One region of the Clostridium sp. B9 genome, then DNA from elsewhere that is predicted to be linked to it. Evidence: riboswitches for the same ligand, from Rfam matches in the RefSeq annotation. Region 1 holds a riboswitch; the other holds the start of a gene.
What was found. A riboswitch is a leader RNA that binds a small molecule or an ion and turns the genes downstream of it on or off. The one in region 1 is predicted to bind S-adenosylmethionine.
Positions count from the first base shown of each region.

Region 2: it holds a riboswitch for S-adenosylmethionine, as region 1 does, so the genes downstream of both, metF (methylenetetrahydrofolate reductase [NAD(P)H]) here and ACQZHJ_RS15865 (Na+/H+ antiporter NhaC family protein) in region 1, are expected to answer to the same signal.

Region 1 is NZ_JBNWKA010000003.1:3,531,987-3,540,318, reverse strand. Features, by position in the region: tRNA gene ACQZHJ_RS15890 (tRNA-Arg) at 100-176, shown strand; tRNA gene ACQZHJ_RS15885 (tRNA-Gln) at 180-254, shown strand; tRNA gene ACQZHJ_RS15880 (tRNA-Gly) at 318-391, shown strand; tRNA gene ACQZHJ_RS15875 (tRNA-Lys) at 454-529, shown strand; gene ACQZHJ_RS15870 (pyridoxamine kinase) at 784-1,626, shown strand; SAM riboswitch class I at 1,716-1,879, shown strand; gene ACQZHJ_RS15865 (Na+/H+ antiporter NhaC family protein) at 1,982-3,301, shown strand; gene ispF (2-C-methyl-D-erythritol 2,4-cyclodiphosphate synthase) at 3,438-3,914, opposite strand; gene ACQZHJ_RS15855 (class D sortase) at 4,277-4,930, shown strand; gene ACQZHJ_RS15850 (anti-sigma factor domain-containing protein) at 4,993-6,009, shown strand; gene rluF (23S rRNA pseudouridine(2604) synthase RluF) at 6,026-6,946, shown strand; gene ACQZHJ_RS15840 (alpha/beta hydrolase) at 7,155-8,105, opposite strand; gene ACQZHJ_RS15835 (DUF3298 and DUF4163 domain-containing protein) at 8,208-8,332, shown strand, end outside.
Region 2 is NZ_JBNWKA010000003.1:2,347,475-2,355,806, forward strand. Features, by position in the region: gene ACQZHJ_RS10455 (alpha-mannosidase) at 1-520, opposite strand, end outside; gene ACQZHJ_RS10460 (GNAT family N-acetyltransferase) at 794-1,405, opposite strand; gene ACQZHJ_RS10465 (homocysteine S-methyltransferase family protein) at 1,448-2,287, opposite strand; gene ACQZHJ_RS10470 (homocysteine S-methyltransferase family protein) at 2,305-4,653, opposite strand; gene ACQZHJ_RS10475 (methionine synthase) at 4,646-5,314, opposite strand; gene metF (methylenetetrahydrofolate reductase [NAD(P)H]) at 5,323-6,210, opposite strand; SAM riboswitch class I at 6,283-6,513, opposite strand; gene ACQZHJ_RS10485 (lysophospholipid acyltransferase family protein) at 6,672-7,403, shown strand; gene ACQZHJ_RS10490 (alanine/glycine:cation symporter family protein) at 7,448-8,332, opposite strand, start outside.

The DNA of each region.
Region 1 (8,332 bases):
ACGCTTAGTATTAATTAAAATAAAATTATAAAAATAATATAAAAAAATGTTGACATATTAAAAAGAAATATGTATAATAATTTTTGTTGATTCAAGTTTGTATCTTTAGCTCAGCTGGATAGAGCAACGGCCTTCTAAGCCGTGGGTCAGGGGTTCGAATCCCTTAAGGTACACCATACTGGGATATCGCCAAGCGGTAAGGCAACGGACTTTGACTCCGTCATTCGCAGGTTCGAATCCTGCTATCCCAGCCAAATTTTTTATGGAAAAACTTGTTGACAATATATTAACAATATGTTAATATATAAACATACTAAGCGGGTGTAGTTCAATGGTAGAACACCAGCCTTCCAAGCTGGATACCCGGGTTCGATTCCCGGTACCCGCTCCATTTTTTAACTATGACTGTAAATTTATTCAATAATAGTTAAGAAGTTAAATAAAAGTAAATATGCACCATTAGCTCAGTTGGTAGAGCACCTGACTCTTAATCAGGGAGTCCAGGGTTCGAATCCCTGATGGTGCACCAAGCATCGCTTAACTTAAGCGATGCTTTTTTTTATAAAAAGATATTACTTTAGATAAAGTTATATAGATCTTTTTATGAAATAACATCTAATTTTCAATAATATTTTATTTTAAGTGAGTAGTTATTTTCAGTTATATCTTAAGACATAACTTTGAAGGGGATATAATAGAATCGATACATTTGATATAACTTTAAGTAAACAATATAATATTAAAGAATAAAATTTTTGTGGATATTTGAAGGGAGATAAATATATGAGACCAATGAAGAAGGTAGCTGCAATACATGATATTTCATGTTATGGAAGAGCAGCTTTGGCAACTATAATTCCTATATTATCTTCAATGGGAAATCAAGTTTGTCCACTTCCTACTGCAGTATTATCAACGCATACAGATGGATTTGGAAAACCAGCTATTAGAGGATTAAGTGATTTTATATATGAAACAAAAAATCATTGGAAAAAACTAAATTTAGATTTTCAATGTATATATAGTGGATATTTAGCAGATCCAAAGCAAGTTAAATTTGTTGAGGATTTTATAAAAGATTTTAAAGAAAATGATACTTTAGTGGTTATAGATCCAGTTATGGCTGATAACGGAAAGTTATATGATGGAATGGATGAAAAAATGATTGATGAGATGCGAATCTTAATAAAAAGTGCAGATATAATAACTCCAAATATAACAGAGGCTACTTTACTTTTAGGAAGAGAATACAAAGAGGATTTAACTAAGGAAGAAGTAAAAGATTTCTTAATTTCTTTGAGTAAATTAGGTCCTAAAATAAGCATAATAACAAGTGTTCCTAGCATAAAAGGAAAAGAATATATTGATACTGTTCTTTATGATAAAGAGGAAAATATGTTTTACACATATTCTCATAAAAAAATAGATGCTTTTTATTGCGGAACTGGAGATGCTTTTGCTTCACTTTTAATTGGTGGAGTATTAAGAGGCGAATCTATAGAAGAATCTCTGGGAAAAGCTTGTGATTTTATAGCTGAAGCTATTGAATATAGTGAACAATTTGACTATCCACCAAATGAAGGAATAGCTTTAGAAAGCTTATTATATAAATTAGTAAACAAATAATCATTAAATGAATAAAATGTTAAAAAGTGCAAAATATCATTGACATTGAAAAAGTAGCATGATACTATTTAGAAAATAAAATTTAATAAATCTTATCAAGAGAGGTGGAGGGACTGGCCCTGTGAAACCCAGCAACCGGTAATTCTTTGCGGTTAAACTATACTGATTTTAAAAAGTTTAGATTCAGTAATATTTTGTTGTGCAAAGATTTATAGCGGTGCTAAATCCTGCGGTAGAAACTGAGAGATAAGAAAACGAATCTGTAAGAATAATAACTTCTATCTAAGGATAGGAGTTTTTTTATTTTGTAGGATAAATAAAGATAGGTTTATTAAATAGATTAGGAGGAGAGAAAATGAAAAAAGAAGGTAAATTTTCAGCATTATTACCATTAATAATTTTTGTAGCAATCTATTTAGGAACTTCAATTTTGATGAAGGATTTTTACTCAGTATCTGTTTTAGTTCCAGGAATAATAGCAGCTTTAGTTGGTATTTTCATGAATAGAAAGAATGGAATTGAGAAGAATATAGAGACTTTTTGTAAGGGGGCTGGAAACAGTAATATAATTTTAATGTGTCTAATATTTATATTAGCAGGCGCTTTTGCAGAAGTAGCAAAGAATATGGGAGCAGTTGAATCAACTGTTAATTTAGGATTATCAATATTACCTCAAAACATACTTATAGCAGGTATATTCCTAATAGCATCATTTATAGCTATATCCTTAGGAACATCAATGGGAACAATAGCTGCTATAGCACCAATAGCTATGGGGATAGCAGAAAAAACAAATATAGGATTACCTTTGATTGTTGGAGCAGTAGTCGGTGGAGCAATGTTTGGGGACAATCTATCAATGATTTCTGATACAACAATAGCAGCTACTAAAACTCAAGGGTGTGAAATGAGAGATAAATTTAAGGTCAATTTTAAAGTTGTTTTACCAGCAGCAATCTTAGTTGTAATAGCTTATGCTTTCCTAGGAAGTGGAGCAGATGTTTCTATGGCTGGAAACTATGAGTATAGTTTAATAAAGGTTGTACCTTACTTAGGAATATTAGTAGCAGCATTAATGGGGGTTAATGTAATAGCTATATTATCAGGTGGAATAGTTTTAGCTGGTGGAATAGGATTTTTAACAGGATCTATGAGTATTAAAATATTCTTTGATTCAATTTCAGCTGGGGTTGCTGGAATGAGTGAACTTATATTAATTTCAATAATAATTGGGGGAATTGTTGAAATTATAAAAGAGAATGGCGGAATAGATTATGTGTTAAATTTAGTTACTAAGAGGATTAATGGCAAAAGAGGGGCAGAATTTGGTGTTGGTTTATTAGTAAGTTTAGTTGATGCATGTACAGCTAATAACACTATAGCTATAGTAACAGTAGGACCTTTAGCTAAAGATATTTCAGATAAGTATAATTTAGATTCAAAAAGAGTTGCAGGAATATTAGATATGTTTTCATGTTCTGTTCAAGGAATAATACCTTATGGAGCACAATTAATGTCAGCAGCAGCTTTAACTGGATTAACTTCATTTGAAATAATGAAATTTTTATTCTATCCTTACTTAATGGGAATAAGTGCAATAATATTTATAGCATTTTTCCAAAAGAAAGAAGTTACAGTACCAAGTGCTGACTTAGATGTTGCAGTAACTCAATAATTTTATAGCAATAAGCACTTAAAGGGGATAATTATATATGGAAAAAACTGTGGATAAGATTTGGGGCAATCTTATCCACAGTTTTTTATTTTAGATTATGTTTTAAGTAAGTGTTGATTTAAAACATAGTCTTATTTTATATTTGTTTAGTTATAAGACAAATACTTTGAGAAGATATACCTTCACCTGAACCAGTGAAGCCAAGACCTTCTTCTGTTGTAGCTTTAACATTTATTTGATCTAAATCTATTTTTAATGCTTTAGCTATATTTTCTCTCATTTTAGGAATATGCGGAGCCATCTTAGGTCTTTGAGCTATTATTGTTGCATCTATATTTGAGATTTTATAATTATTTTTATATAAAAGTTCACCAACAAACTCTAGTAATTTTATGCTATCTGCACCTTTATATTTGGGATCAGTATCTGGGAAGTGCTTACCTATATCACCAAGGGCAGAAGCTCCTAAAAGTGAATCCATAATAGCATGTAATAAAACATCTGCATCAGAGTGACCTAAAAGCCCTTTTTCATAAGGGATTTTAACTCCTCCAAGGATTAAATCTCTTTTTTCAACAAGTTTATGTACATCGTACCCCATACCTATTCTCATCTTAATCACCTCTTTAAAATATGGCTTTGTTTTAAGTGAGTGTTGATTTCTAATTATATCTAGAAAGTAACAACGGTTTAAAACAGAGCGTTAAATAAAATACTTTATGATTAATTATATAGAATTATAAATCTCATATCAAAGTCTAATATATTATATTTTGATATGAGATTTATTAAGTTACATTAAAAAAGAAAATTTGTTTGTAACAAAAGCAGTATTATATTAAAGTAAAATTAGTTTATGGGCATAAATCAAATAATTGTAAAAGATATATTATACCTCTTAAAATTTTATATAGATATAATATGTGCTATGGTATAATAAAAGGGCAAAATTAAATAGAAAGGGTGTATTGAGAAGTGTGGGGAAAAATTAGAAATATTCTAGGAATTTTTCTGATTGTTGTTGGAGTAGGTCTTATAGGTGTAACCATTTGGATGAGATACGATACTTATAAGCAACAACAGGCTGTATTAGAAAGTTTTAAAAGCTTAACTTTTGATGTTCCTGAGGGTGAAGAACAAGAAGATGCTAAGTTGAATGAAGAGGGAACAGCGAAAGAAAAACTTAATGCTAATGCAGAAGAAGCAAGTACTAAAAAACCTTCAAAAGCCAAACTTGAAGAGGGTGATGGGATTGGTATATTAAGTATTCCTAAGATTGATTTAGAAATAGGAATAATAGAAGGTGTTAGATATGAAGACATAAAATATGTTGTTGGACACTTTCCAGGAGCGCCAATGCCAGGTGAAAAAGGTAATTTTGCAATAGCTGGTCATAGAATGTCTTACTTTGGAGAAGCTTTTAAAGAAATTGATAAGCTTGAAAAAGGGGACAAGGTTTATGTAACTTATAATGGTAAGAAATATACTTATGAAGTAACTGATATGTATCAAGTTACTCCAAGTGAAACAGAGGCTTTAAATCCAACTGATGATGCCACTATGACTATAGTTACATGTACTATTGATGCTAAGAATAGAGTAATAGTAAAAGGAAAATTAGTAGAATAAGACTGGGTTTTTGCCTTAGTCTTATTTTTTGTAAAATATATAAATAAAGGAGTTTGGAGAAGGTGAGTGAAGTAACTTTCAGACGAGATAAGTATATTTTTTCAAGTAGAAATATTAAAAAGAATTTAGATAAGGCTGCTTTGAAAAAAGAAATTTCTGTTTTCTTAAAGGAGCTAAGAAGTTTTAAAGTTGATATTAAAAATTTAACTTCTGAATTTTATAATATTGAAGAAAGAAATTTAATACTTAACATAGCATATTACTTGGTAGATGAGGAGGTTCTCTTAAGAAAGATTCTAAATAGAAGAGAACTAAGTACAAAAGTTATAGCCAAAAAAACTGGATTTAGTAATGAAAAGATAGTTAAATGGTCAGACTATATAATTGCATATATGATTTTACTATATAGTGCTGACTATACCAATTTGGCAACATACTTAAATATAACTTTTAAGGATTTAGAAGCTCTTGCAGTTATAAAGGGTTCTAATGGAGAAGAGGTTATTTATAAAGGTTTAGTCATTAAAGAGGGCAAAAAAAGTACTATAATAATGACTAAGGATGGTCAATTTGTAAGAATAAAAACAAGATGTGAAGATAAAGTTGGAGAAGAGCTTTCTGGTAAGGAAAAGAAGACTTTAAAGCATTATAGAAAAATAATAGTAAGTACAATATTAATATTAGCTGTACTTATTGGAGGATATACATATATCTATAAGCAACAAGAAACTACTATTTTAATACAAGGAACTTCTAAGGTGAAATTAGGATTAAATAGATTTGATAGAGTAGTTTATAGTTATTCTCCTACTGAAAAAGGAAGAATATTAGTAACGGAATTAGATTTAGATAACTATAAATTTGAAGAGGGTATGATTGCAGTCTTAAAAGGTTTTGAGAAAGAAGAAATGATGCCTCCAAATAGAGTTGTTAATGTTTATATAACAGGAGAAATGGTTGATACTGTTGATTTAAATAAGGTTATGGAATATGTAGATCAAGTTAATAATGACAAGATACCTACTAATAACTTTAAAATAAAAATAAATAATTCAGGATATGAAAAGAAAAATAATTAGGAAAGGATTATTTATAGTGAGTAAAATAGCTAAAAAGAACAATAGAAAAGAAAGAAGCTTTTCTAATAAACCAAAGCAAAGAGGAGATAAAAGATCTCAAAGTAAAAAGAATACTGAGCAAAAGCCAATAAGCAAAAGTAAGCCAAAGTTTGCAAAGAAGGCTTCAGAAAAGAATACAGTCATTATTTCAAATAAGAGTGAAGTAAGAGATGAAGTAAGATTAAATAAGTACATAAGTGAAACTGGAATCTGTTCTAGAAGAGAAGCTGATAAGCTTATAGAACAAGGAAGAGTAAAGGTTGATGGAGTTAAAGCATCAACAGGAACTAAAGTTTCAAAAGGGCAAGTTGTTTCAGTTGATGGAAAGCCATTAAAGGTTGACAATGAGTTAGTTTACATAGCTTTAAACAAACCCGTTGGAATAACTTGTACTACTGAAAGTAAAGTAAAAGGAAACATAGTTGACTTTGTTAATCATGAGAAAAGAATTTTCCCAATAGGAAGATTAGATAAGGATTCACAAGGATTAATTTTCATGACTAATGATGGTGATATAGTAAATAAAATTCTAAGAGCAGGAAATAATCATGAAAAAGAATATGTTGTTACTGTAGATAAACCAATAACTGATAGTTTTATAAAAGGTATGAGTAATGGAGTTCCTATATTAGGCACAGTGACAAAGAAGTGTTTTGTTAAAAAAGAAGGTAAATTTGTTTTTAGAATAATATTAACTCAAGGATTAAATAGACAGATTAGAAGAATGTGTGAGCATTTTGGATATGAAGTTAAAAAATTAGAAAGACTTAGAATTATGAATGTAAGCTTAGGGAAACTAAAAATGGGCTCATGGAGATATTTAACTAGAAAAGAGTTAGATGAAATAAATAGACTTACATCATCTTCAGTAAAAACAGAAGAGGCATCAAGAGTTTAAACTTAGAAAGAGTATAAATAGATTGCAAAAAGGATTATATTTCTTTAATTCTATTTATACTCTTTATTTTTTTATAACTATTTTTATTTGACTTTATTTTAAACTAGTGTTGATTTTGGAATAGACAATAGAAACGCTTTGCGAAGTTAAGTAAGTCTTAAGGCCTAGCTAAAATCAACACTCACTTAAAACATAACAACTATTAGGGCTATAGCTCTATTCCTTGAAGGGATAGGGCTTTTTCTATGAAGGAAATTACTTTTTCTTCGTAAAGTTTTTTGTTTACTTCAAGAGCTTCAGCGTGAGCGGCTCCTTCTACTAGATAAAGTTCTTTATACCCAGTTGTTTTTGATTCAAATAGATCTATGGCCATATACCAAGGGACAAAATAATCTTCTTTTCCGTGAATAAACATCATTGGAAGTTTAGATTTTGAAACTATATCTATAGGGACTACTTGTCTCATTGAGAATTTTGCTTTAGCTTTCATGAACCAATCTGCAAAAAATAAGCCGGGATATAACAGTTTTCTAACTAGATTGTTTTTGAAAGTATGGGTTATTTGAAACTTAGAAAGTTCAAAGAAATTTGAATAACCACAGTCTTCTATAGCAAATTTTATGGAATTACTTAATGGAAGAGTCTCCATAACAGTTCCAGCACCCATTGATTCTCCATGAAGTCCTAATATTATATCTTGTCCAAATTTGGACTTTAAGTATTCAATCCACATATTTAAATCATACTTTTCAAAGAATCCAAAGGAAGAATATTTCCCTTCACTTTTACCATGTCTTCTTTGATTTATTATAAGTACATTAAATCCATGTCTATAAAAAATGTCAAAGTATTTTAATGAACCAACATAACATATAGAAATACCATGAGCTAAGATAATAAATTTATTTGTAGGTTTTTCATTCATTATTAAAGTTGCTTTTAAGTTCAAGCCATCAAAAGATTTTAGTGTTATTTCTTCTTTTTCAGCAGAATCATATAATTCTTTGTCAAAAAGTTTTTTCTTAATATAAGTGTTGCAACTTTTGTCTATATCATGAAGCTTTCTTGTTACAGTTGATTTAAAAATATAGATTCCTACAGCTGAAAAGAAAGCTATAATAAGGACTAAAATAATGGCTAATAAAATAATATATTTCATATTTATCCTCCTTAATAAATTTTTCTGAAATTAAACTCTATACATAATTATATCATCTAAGAGAAAAATAATATAAGCTAACTATGAATTGGAGGTATAATTATGCGATTTAAGAAGTTCTATATAATATTTATATTGATTTTAAGTTTTTTTGCAACTAGTGTTTTGGCAGAAAATTTAAATAAGGTAAAGGTTATAGAAAAATCTATTGAAGAAAATACAGAGAA
Region 2 (8,332 bases), 1.2 Mb from region 1:
TCCATAAAACTTCTGAATGGTATTCATTCTCTCCAGCTTCTTCAACTTTTTGGTTATCAAATGCTATTGGAGTAATTCCTCTTCCAAATACTGCATTATCAATTCCAAATCCTCTTAATATTTGAGGTGCTTGAGATATGTTACCAAATGAATCTGGGAAATATCCTATTTTAACAGGCTCTCCAAATCTCTTTGCAAATCTCATTCCTAAAAGCATGTTTCTTACATTTGCTTCTGCACTTATTAAGTACTCATCTTGAAGAACATACCAAGGGCCTACATGAAGTCTTCCCTCTTCTATTAATTTCTTTAACCTATCAAACATATATGGCTTTACTTCTAAGTAATCATCTAAAGCTATTGTTTGTCCATCTAAATGGAAGAATTTAAAATGCTCATTATTCTCTAATGTATCTATTAATGAATCCATGAAATCTACTAATTTAACTCTATGTTTTTGAAATGGTATGTACCACTCTCTATCCCAGTGACTATGTGAAACTACGTGTACTTTTTTCATACCTAACCTCTCCCTTATCTAAAGTTCTTTAACTATATCTAGATTATATACGTTTACAACACATTTCTTCAATTTTCAATCTTATATGTTTAGTGGACTTTTTATAGGTTATTTAATTTTTAACCTCTATTTTAATTAATATGCTTTAAATAAGTTTGGATTTATATCTATAAACCAAAACTAGTTAAAAGTAAAAATTAAATATGGATAAATATATTTTTAATAAAAGATAAAGCATATCAAAATAACTTTGATATGCTTTATAAAAACTATTTATATATATTTAATATCATTTTTTATTAATGAATAAACACATATACTAATGTATTCATCTTTACTATTATTATAATAATGTTCTCTTAATACTCCATCCTTATGAAAGCCAAGTTTTTCTGATAATTTAATTGATGAAATATTATTGCTATCTATCATGGCTATAATTCTATTCATATTTAAATTTTCAAAAGCAAAGTTTTTCATAGCTTTAATACACTCTGAAGCAACTCCTTGTCTCCAAAACTTTTTAACTATAGTATATCCAATCTCTGTATTATTAGAGTAAAAGTCTATATTATAAAAGCCTATATCTCCAATAAACTCGCCACTTTCTTTATTGATTATTGCCCATCTTATCCCTTTTTTATTATTATACATTGCCTCAACTTTTCTAAGATAAAAATCTGCTTGTTTTCTTGGATCTGAGACTTCTATTCCTGAATATTTCATGACCTCTTTATCAGAAAATATCTCGATAAAATTCTCCCTATAAATTTCTGATATTTCCTTTAGTATAAATCTATTTGTTTCAATTACTGGAAATTCTCCAAAAATTCTTTCTAAATGATTTTCTAAATTTAATTTTTTCTGTCCACTATTATTCCCCATAAAGATCTCCCCAATTTTTAATTTTAGATTTGCTTTAAATACTTATACTAAATCTCTAAGCTCTCTTATATATTCTGGAGTTGTTCCACAACATCCGCCTATTATTTTCACACCTAATTCCTTAGCTTTTCTAGAAAATTCTTCAAACTCTAATGGACTTTGAGCATACTTTAACTCTCCCTCCACTCTTTTTGGCATACCTAAATTTGCTTTTATCATAATAGGAAGTTTTGTTTTATTCTTTAATATTTTTAATGCTTCTAATATTAGTTCATATTCAGTACAATTTATTCCTAACGCACTTATTCCACTATCATTAAAACTATTACAAAGTTCATCTAAAAATTTTTCTATATCTTTTTTACCTGCTAAAGTGAATGAACATATTATTGGCTTGTTAGTTAATGTTTTAGCTTTATTTACTGCTATTTCACCTTCTTTAATGCTCCCTAGTGTCTCAAATAAAACTAAATCATAAATTTCTTTTCCTACCTTAATTATTCTTTCCGTATTTTCTTCAATTACTTTTTTAAAGTTATCACTATATTCATCTAAGTAATATGAAAGTGGTCCTATATCTAAAGCTAATGAAACTTTATCTCCTGATGCTTTCTTTCCAATTTCAAGAGCATTAGTTACAACCTCTTCTAAAGAATATCCATTCTTTTTAGCATTTATTATATTACACATAAATGTATTGCTTAATATAATTTCAGCTCCTGACTCTATATACTCTTTATGGATTTCTTCTATTAACTCTTTATTATGAAGATTTAATATTTCAGAAGATGTTTTTCTCAAATCAACGCCTGCTTCCATAAGCTTAGTTCCCATAGCTCCATCAGCTATTATAAAATCTTTTTGTAAATCTAATTCTTTCATCTCTAATGTTCTCCCATCTATTTCTTAAATATATGTTTTGCTATTTCTACAGCCTTATTGGCATCCTTAGCATAAAAGTCTGCTCCTATTTTCTTTGAATATCCTTCTGTCAAAACTGCTCCACCAACAAAAACCTTAGTTTTTAAGCCTTCTTTTTTGAGAATTTCAATTGTATCCTCCATACTTTTAAGAGTTGTTGTCATCAAAGCACTTAATCCTAAAAGTTTAACTTTATGTTTATGACAAGTCTCAACTATTATTTTAGGCTCTACATTTTTCCCTAAGTCAATGATATCATATCCATAGTTTTCTAATATTACCTTAACGATATTTTTTCCTATATCATGTATATCTCCCTTTACGGTAGCTAAAACTATTTTTCCTTTTGAAACTTCTCCTCCCTTAAAATCAATAGAAGATTTAATAACCTCAAAGGACTCCTTAACAGTTTCTGCTGAAGCTATTAATTGGGGAAGAAATATCTCTTCTCTCTCAAACTTTCCTCCTACTATATCTAGGGCAGGAATTAAGTAACTATTTACTATATCCATCCCTTCTTTCTCTTTTAATAATTCCTTAGTTTTTTCTTTTGCCTCTCCCCTTCTCCCTTTAATTACTATATCTTTTAAGTCTATAGAAGCTACTACTTTTTCTTCACCCTTTTTCTCTTCTTTATTTTGAGAATAATGCTCTATATATCTATTAGCCCCTTCATCAATTCCACTTAAAAGTTCATAACCTCTAATAGTTTTCATTATCCCCTCTTTATTAGGGTTTACTATTGGAAAATCTAGTCCTTCATTTAGAGCTATACCTAAGAAGACCTCATTTATATTTTCTCTATTAGGAAGTCCAAAGGAAATATTAGAGACACCCATAGCAGTTTTAACTCCAAGCTCTTCTTTTATTTTTCTAAGAGCATCTAAAGTTTCTCTTACTTCCTTTTGATTTGTAGCAACAGTTAATACCAACGGATCTAGTATTATATTATCCTTGCTTATTTCATAAGCTAAGGCTTTATTTATTATAAACCTTCCTATTTCTAACTTTTCATCACAGGTTTTAGGTATTCCCTTATTATTTAAAGTTAACCCTACAACCATAGCTCCATACTTTTTAACTAAAGGAAGTATATTATCTAACACCTCTTCTTCTCCATTAACAGAGTTCACTATACACTTTCCATTATAATATCTTAATGCTTCCTCTATTACATTAGGATCTGATGAATCTATTTGAAGAGGAGTATCTAAAATACTCTGTAGCTCTTTTACTATCTTAACCATCATGTATTTCTCATCTATTTCAGGTATTCCTACATTTACATCTAATATCTTAGCTCCTGCCTCTACCTGTTCTATCCCTTGTCTTACTATATAATCAATCTCCTCATTTATTAAGGCCTCTTTAAATCTTTTTTTACCTGTAGGATTTATTCTCTCTCCAATTATAGAAATTTCATTTTCTCCCTTAGCTACTAAGGATGGTGTGCAAACTCCACCTACATTTACTTTTTCTCTCTTTTTACGTCTTATTCCTTTTAGCCTACTGGAAATCTCATTTATATACTCTGGCGTTGTCCCACAACATCCTCCTATATAACTCACACCTAATTCAACAAATTTCTCTGCACATTCTCCAAAAGCTCTTTCATCAACTTTATAAATAAGTTCTCCACTTTCTAAGCTTGGCATACCTGCATTAGCTTGTACTATCACTTCTAAGTTTGTTGAGTTTACTATTCTTCTAACTATATTCTCCATTTCTATTGGACCTAAAGAGCAGTTTACTCCTAAAGCATCTACACCTAAGCCTTCTAAAGTCATTGCCATACTCTCAGGAATGCATCCTGTAAATGTTCTTTCATTTTCTTCAAAGCTCATAGTACAAAAAACAGGTAAATCTGAATTTTCCTTTGCAGCAAGTATGGCAGCCTTAGCCTCATATAGATCACTCATAGTTTCTATAAGTATTAAATCTACTCCATTTTTCTTTCCCACTACCACCTGCTCTTTAAATATTTCATAAGCCTCATCAAAACTTAAGATTCCCATAGGTTCCAAAAGTTCCCCTATGGGCCCTATATCTAAAGCAATTTTAACCTCCTTATTTCCTCTTGCCTTCTTTGCTATATCTACCCCTTTTGTTATAACCTCTTCTAAACTAAAGTCTAACCCCCTTAACTTTTTTCTATTTGCTCCAAATGTATTTGTTGTTATAATATCTGCTCCAGCTTCAATATAGCTTTTATGAATCTCTAATATAACCTCTTCATTCTTTATATTAAAAAGTTCTGGATTTTCTCCAACCTTTAATCCCATTTTTTGAAGCATTGTTCCCATAGCTCCATCAAAAATTTTAATCATAGCATTTCTTCCCACCTTTTCTGTAATTACATTTATTATAGAAACCACATTGCTCACAACTTCTAATATTTTTATTATTTTTAAACTTACTTACCCCTATTATTGCCGTAACTGATTTTCTTGGAATTAAAATATTACTCTCTGTGACATTTAATCCAATAGTCCTTGATGCATCCACAAGTTCTAAAAAATCCTTTTGAAACTCTATTGGAAAATCTCCATAACCAGGACTAAATCTTCCTCTTGTGAATTCCTTATTAGCTTTCACTTTTTCATCTATAGAATTTTCTATTTCATCACAAACACCTTCTATAGCAGCTGTAGAGCAAGCATCTAAAACTAAAGCTTTTAATAAATCTACCTTCCCATATCTTTTAATAGCCTTTTCTACTTCATATCCTAATGTAACTCCAATTAAAATAACTTTGTAGCATCCCTTTAAATATTTTTTTATAGAGATACCTAATAAATTCTTATTTGTATCCTTTATTTCTAATCCTACCTCATTTTCTTCTATAGTGTATTCTCTATAAGCTACCCTATAATCAACCAACTCCCTACATTCTTCCATACATTTACAAATTAAATCTAACTCCTCCACTTCACCTTTTATGCCTAAATATCTAATAACCTCTTTTTTATCTATATTATTAATCTTCATTTTGTTCCTTAAGACACCTCTTCCTTTTTATTGACCGAATCTATAATATTTCTTGTTCCGCTAACTATATTCCGTGCAACATATGAGTTATTCATTGTGTATAAGTGTACACCTCTAACTCCGCTAGATATTAAATCTATTATTTGCTCAGTTGCATAAGCTATTCCAGCATCTCTTAAAGCTTCTTTATCATGTTCATACTTATTTACTATCTTCATAAACTTCTTAGGGAATCTTGCTTTGCAAAGGGATAATATCCTCTCTATCTGTTTTTTATTTACTACAGGCATTACTCCCGCTTGAATAGGTACATTTATTCCCTTTATCTCACAATATTCTAAGAATTCAAAAAAAGTATTATTATCAAAAAATAACTGAGATATTAAGTGTTCTGCTCCTGCATCAACCTTTCTCTTTAAAAAATCTAAATCTACCTTTCTATTAGTTGCCTCTGGATGAATTTCTGGATAGCATGCTCCTCCAATATTTATCCCTTTAAAATCTTTAATATGTTTTACTAAATCTATGGATGAATCATAATCTGAAACTATATCATTTAATCCCTTATCTCCTCTTAAAGCTAAAACATTCTCTATACCACTATTCTTTAAAGCAGTCAACGTATCCTCAATATCATTTCTTTTAGCACCTATACAAGTCAAATGAGCTAAAGCCTCTAATTCATACCTATTTTTAATAATAGAAGCCAACTCTATAGTTCTATTGCTTTTAAAATTTCCACCTGCTCCATAAGTTACACTTATAAAATCCGGTCTAAGTTCCTGTATATTTTCTAAAGTATTATATATATTTTCTATGGGAGTAGTTTCTTTGGGTGGGAAAACCTCAAATGATAAAACAAATTCCTTCTTATTAAATATCTCTTTAATTTTCATAATATCCCTCCTAAAATAAAAAATGCCTAAAGGAAATAATCCTTTAGGCAAAAATCGCTCATTATAATTTTGTACTTATCTCTCAGTAAACCTGCAGGATTTAGCACCAATATAGTTTCATAGCAATGGTTAAAGATAAGTATTAAACATTATATTTAAATTAATTATATACAGACTTAATAATATTAAATTTATCTATAAATTGTATAAAGTCTATATCAATACTTAAAATATTGTTGCAATTATAAAACTATTGGTTGCTGGGTTTCACAGGGCCAGTCCCTCCACCTCTCATGATAAGAAATTATTCTATTTTGGTAAATTATAGTATAAGTTTTCTCATAAGTAAATATTTAATATTTTTTTATTATTATAAATTTTTACTAAGCAATATATTTGATATTTTTTTCAAACTGTTATAATATTACTTAGTAACTAGTAATGTTAAAGGGGAGAAATATATGTTTAGATCTATATATTGGTATGGTAAAGGCTATACTTGGACATTAATAAAGTCATTACCTGATGTTAAGAAAATAAATAAATTAGAAGAAGAAGGTAAATTAGAAGAGCGTGAAGAATATATTTATAAATGTACTAGAGGTATAGTTAAGAGCTTCTTAGACCATGCCAACATTAAAGTACATGTAGAAGGTCAAGAAAACATTCCAGAAGGACCAGTTCTTTTAGTTGGTAACCACCAAAGCAATATGGATATCCCTGTAGTTATGTACTATATTGATAAACCAAAAGGATTTATAGCAAAAAAAGAACTTGAAAAAATGCCTATATTAAAACACTGGATGAATTTTTCAAGAGGTATTTTTATAGATAGAGAACATCCTAAAAAAGCTATGGCTGGTATATTAGAAGGAATAAAATACTTAAAAGAAGGATATTCAATGGCTGTTTTCCCAGAAGGAACAAGAAGTAGAAGTAGTAAAATGGGAGAATTTAAAGCAGGTAGCTTTAAATTAGCAACTAAATCAAAGGTTCCAATACTTCCATTTACTATTGATGGAACATATAAAGTAATGGAAGCAAACCATTATTTCATAAAGGGTGGTCAAGAAGTTAACTTATATATTCATCCACCTATTTATACAGATAAACTTACTAAAGAAGAACTTGCTGCACTTCCTAAAAAAGTTGAAGATATTGTTAGAAGTAAACTTCCAAACCAAGGAAGATAACAAAAAATCCATGAGCCTAAAAAGCTCATGGATTTTTATTTATATTAATTCAAAACAGTTCCTTGTAATTCTACCTTAGCCTCACTTAAAGACTTTTCTTTAAAGAATTCCTCTGTTTCTTCTATAACTACTTTTCTAAGTCCTATAATACCTACAAGGTTTGGTATCGCCATTAATCCATTTACTATATCTGCAACTATAAATATTAATGTTAATGGAAGGAATGATCCTACACCAACTAAAGTTATATATAGTATTCTATAAGGTTTTATAGCCTTTACTCCAAATAAGTACTCAACACATCTTTCTCCATAATAGTTCCATCCTAATATAGTTGTAAAAGCAAAGAACATAAGTCCTATGTTTACTATATATGTTCCTATGTTAGCAATAGGAAGTCCTATTTCAAAAGCTTGAGTTGTAAGTGCTGCTCCTTCTAAGTTTCCTGAGTAAGCACCAGTTAGTATAATAACTATACCCGTCATAGTACAAATAAGTATTGTATCAAAAAATGTACCTGTCATAGAAATAAGTCCTTGCTTTACTGGTGACTTTGTCTTAGCTGCTGCCGCTGCTATTGGAGCACTTCCAAGACCTGCTTCATTTGAAAATATTCCTCTAGCTATTCCACTTTTCATAACAGTAATTATACTAACACCTACCGCTCCACCTAATGCAGCTCTTGGGTTAAATGCACTTTCTATTATTAAAGCTATAGCCTTTGGAACTTCATGAATATTAAAAGCAATAACTATTACTACGCCTAAAACATAAAGACCAGCCATTAAAGGAACAACTTTTTCTGATACACTAGATATTCTTTTTATTCCACCTAAGACAACCAAGGCAACTAATATAGTAACTATTCCTGCTGTCACTATAGTTGGAGTATTAAATGTTATACTTGCTGCATCAGTTATTGATTTAAC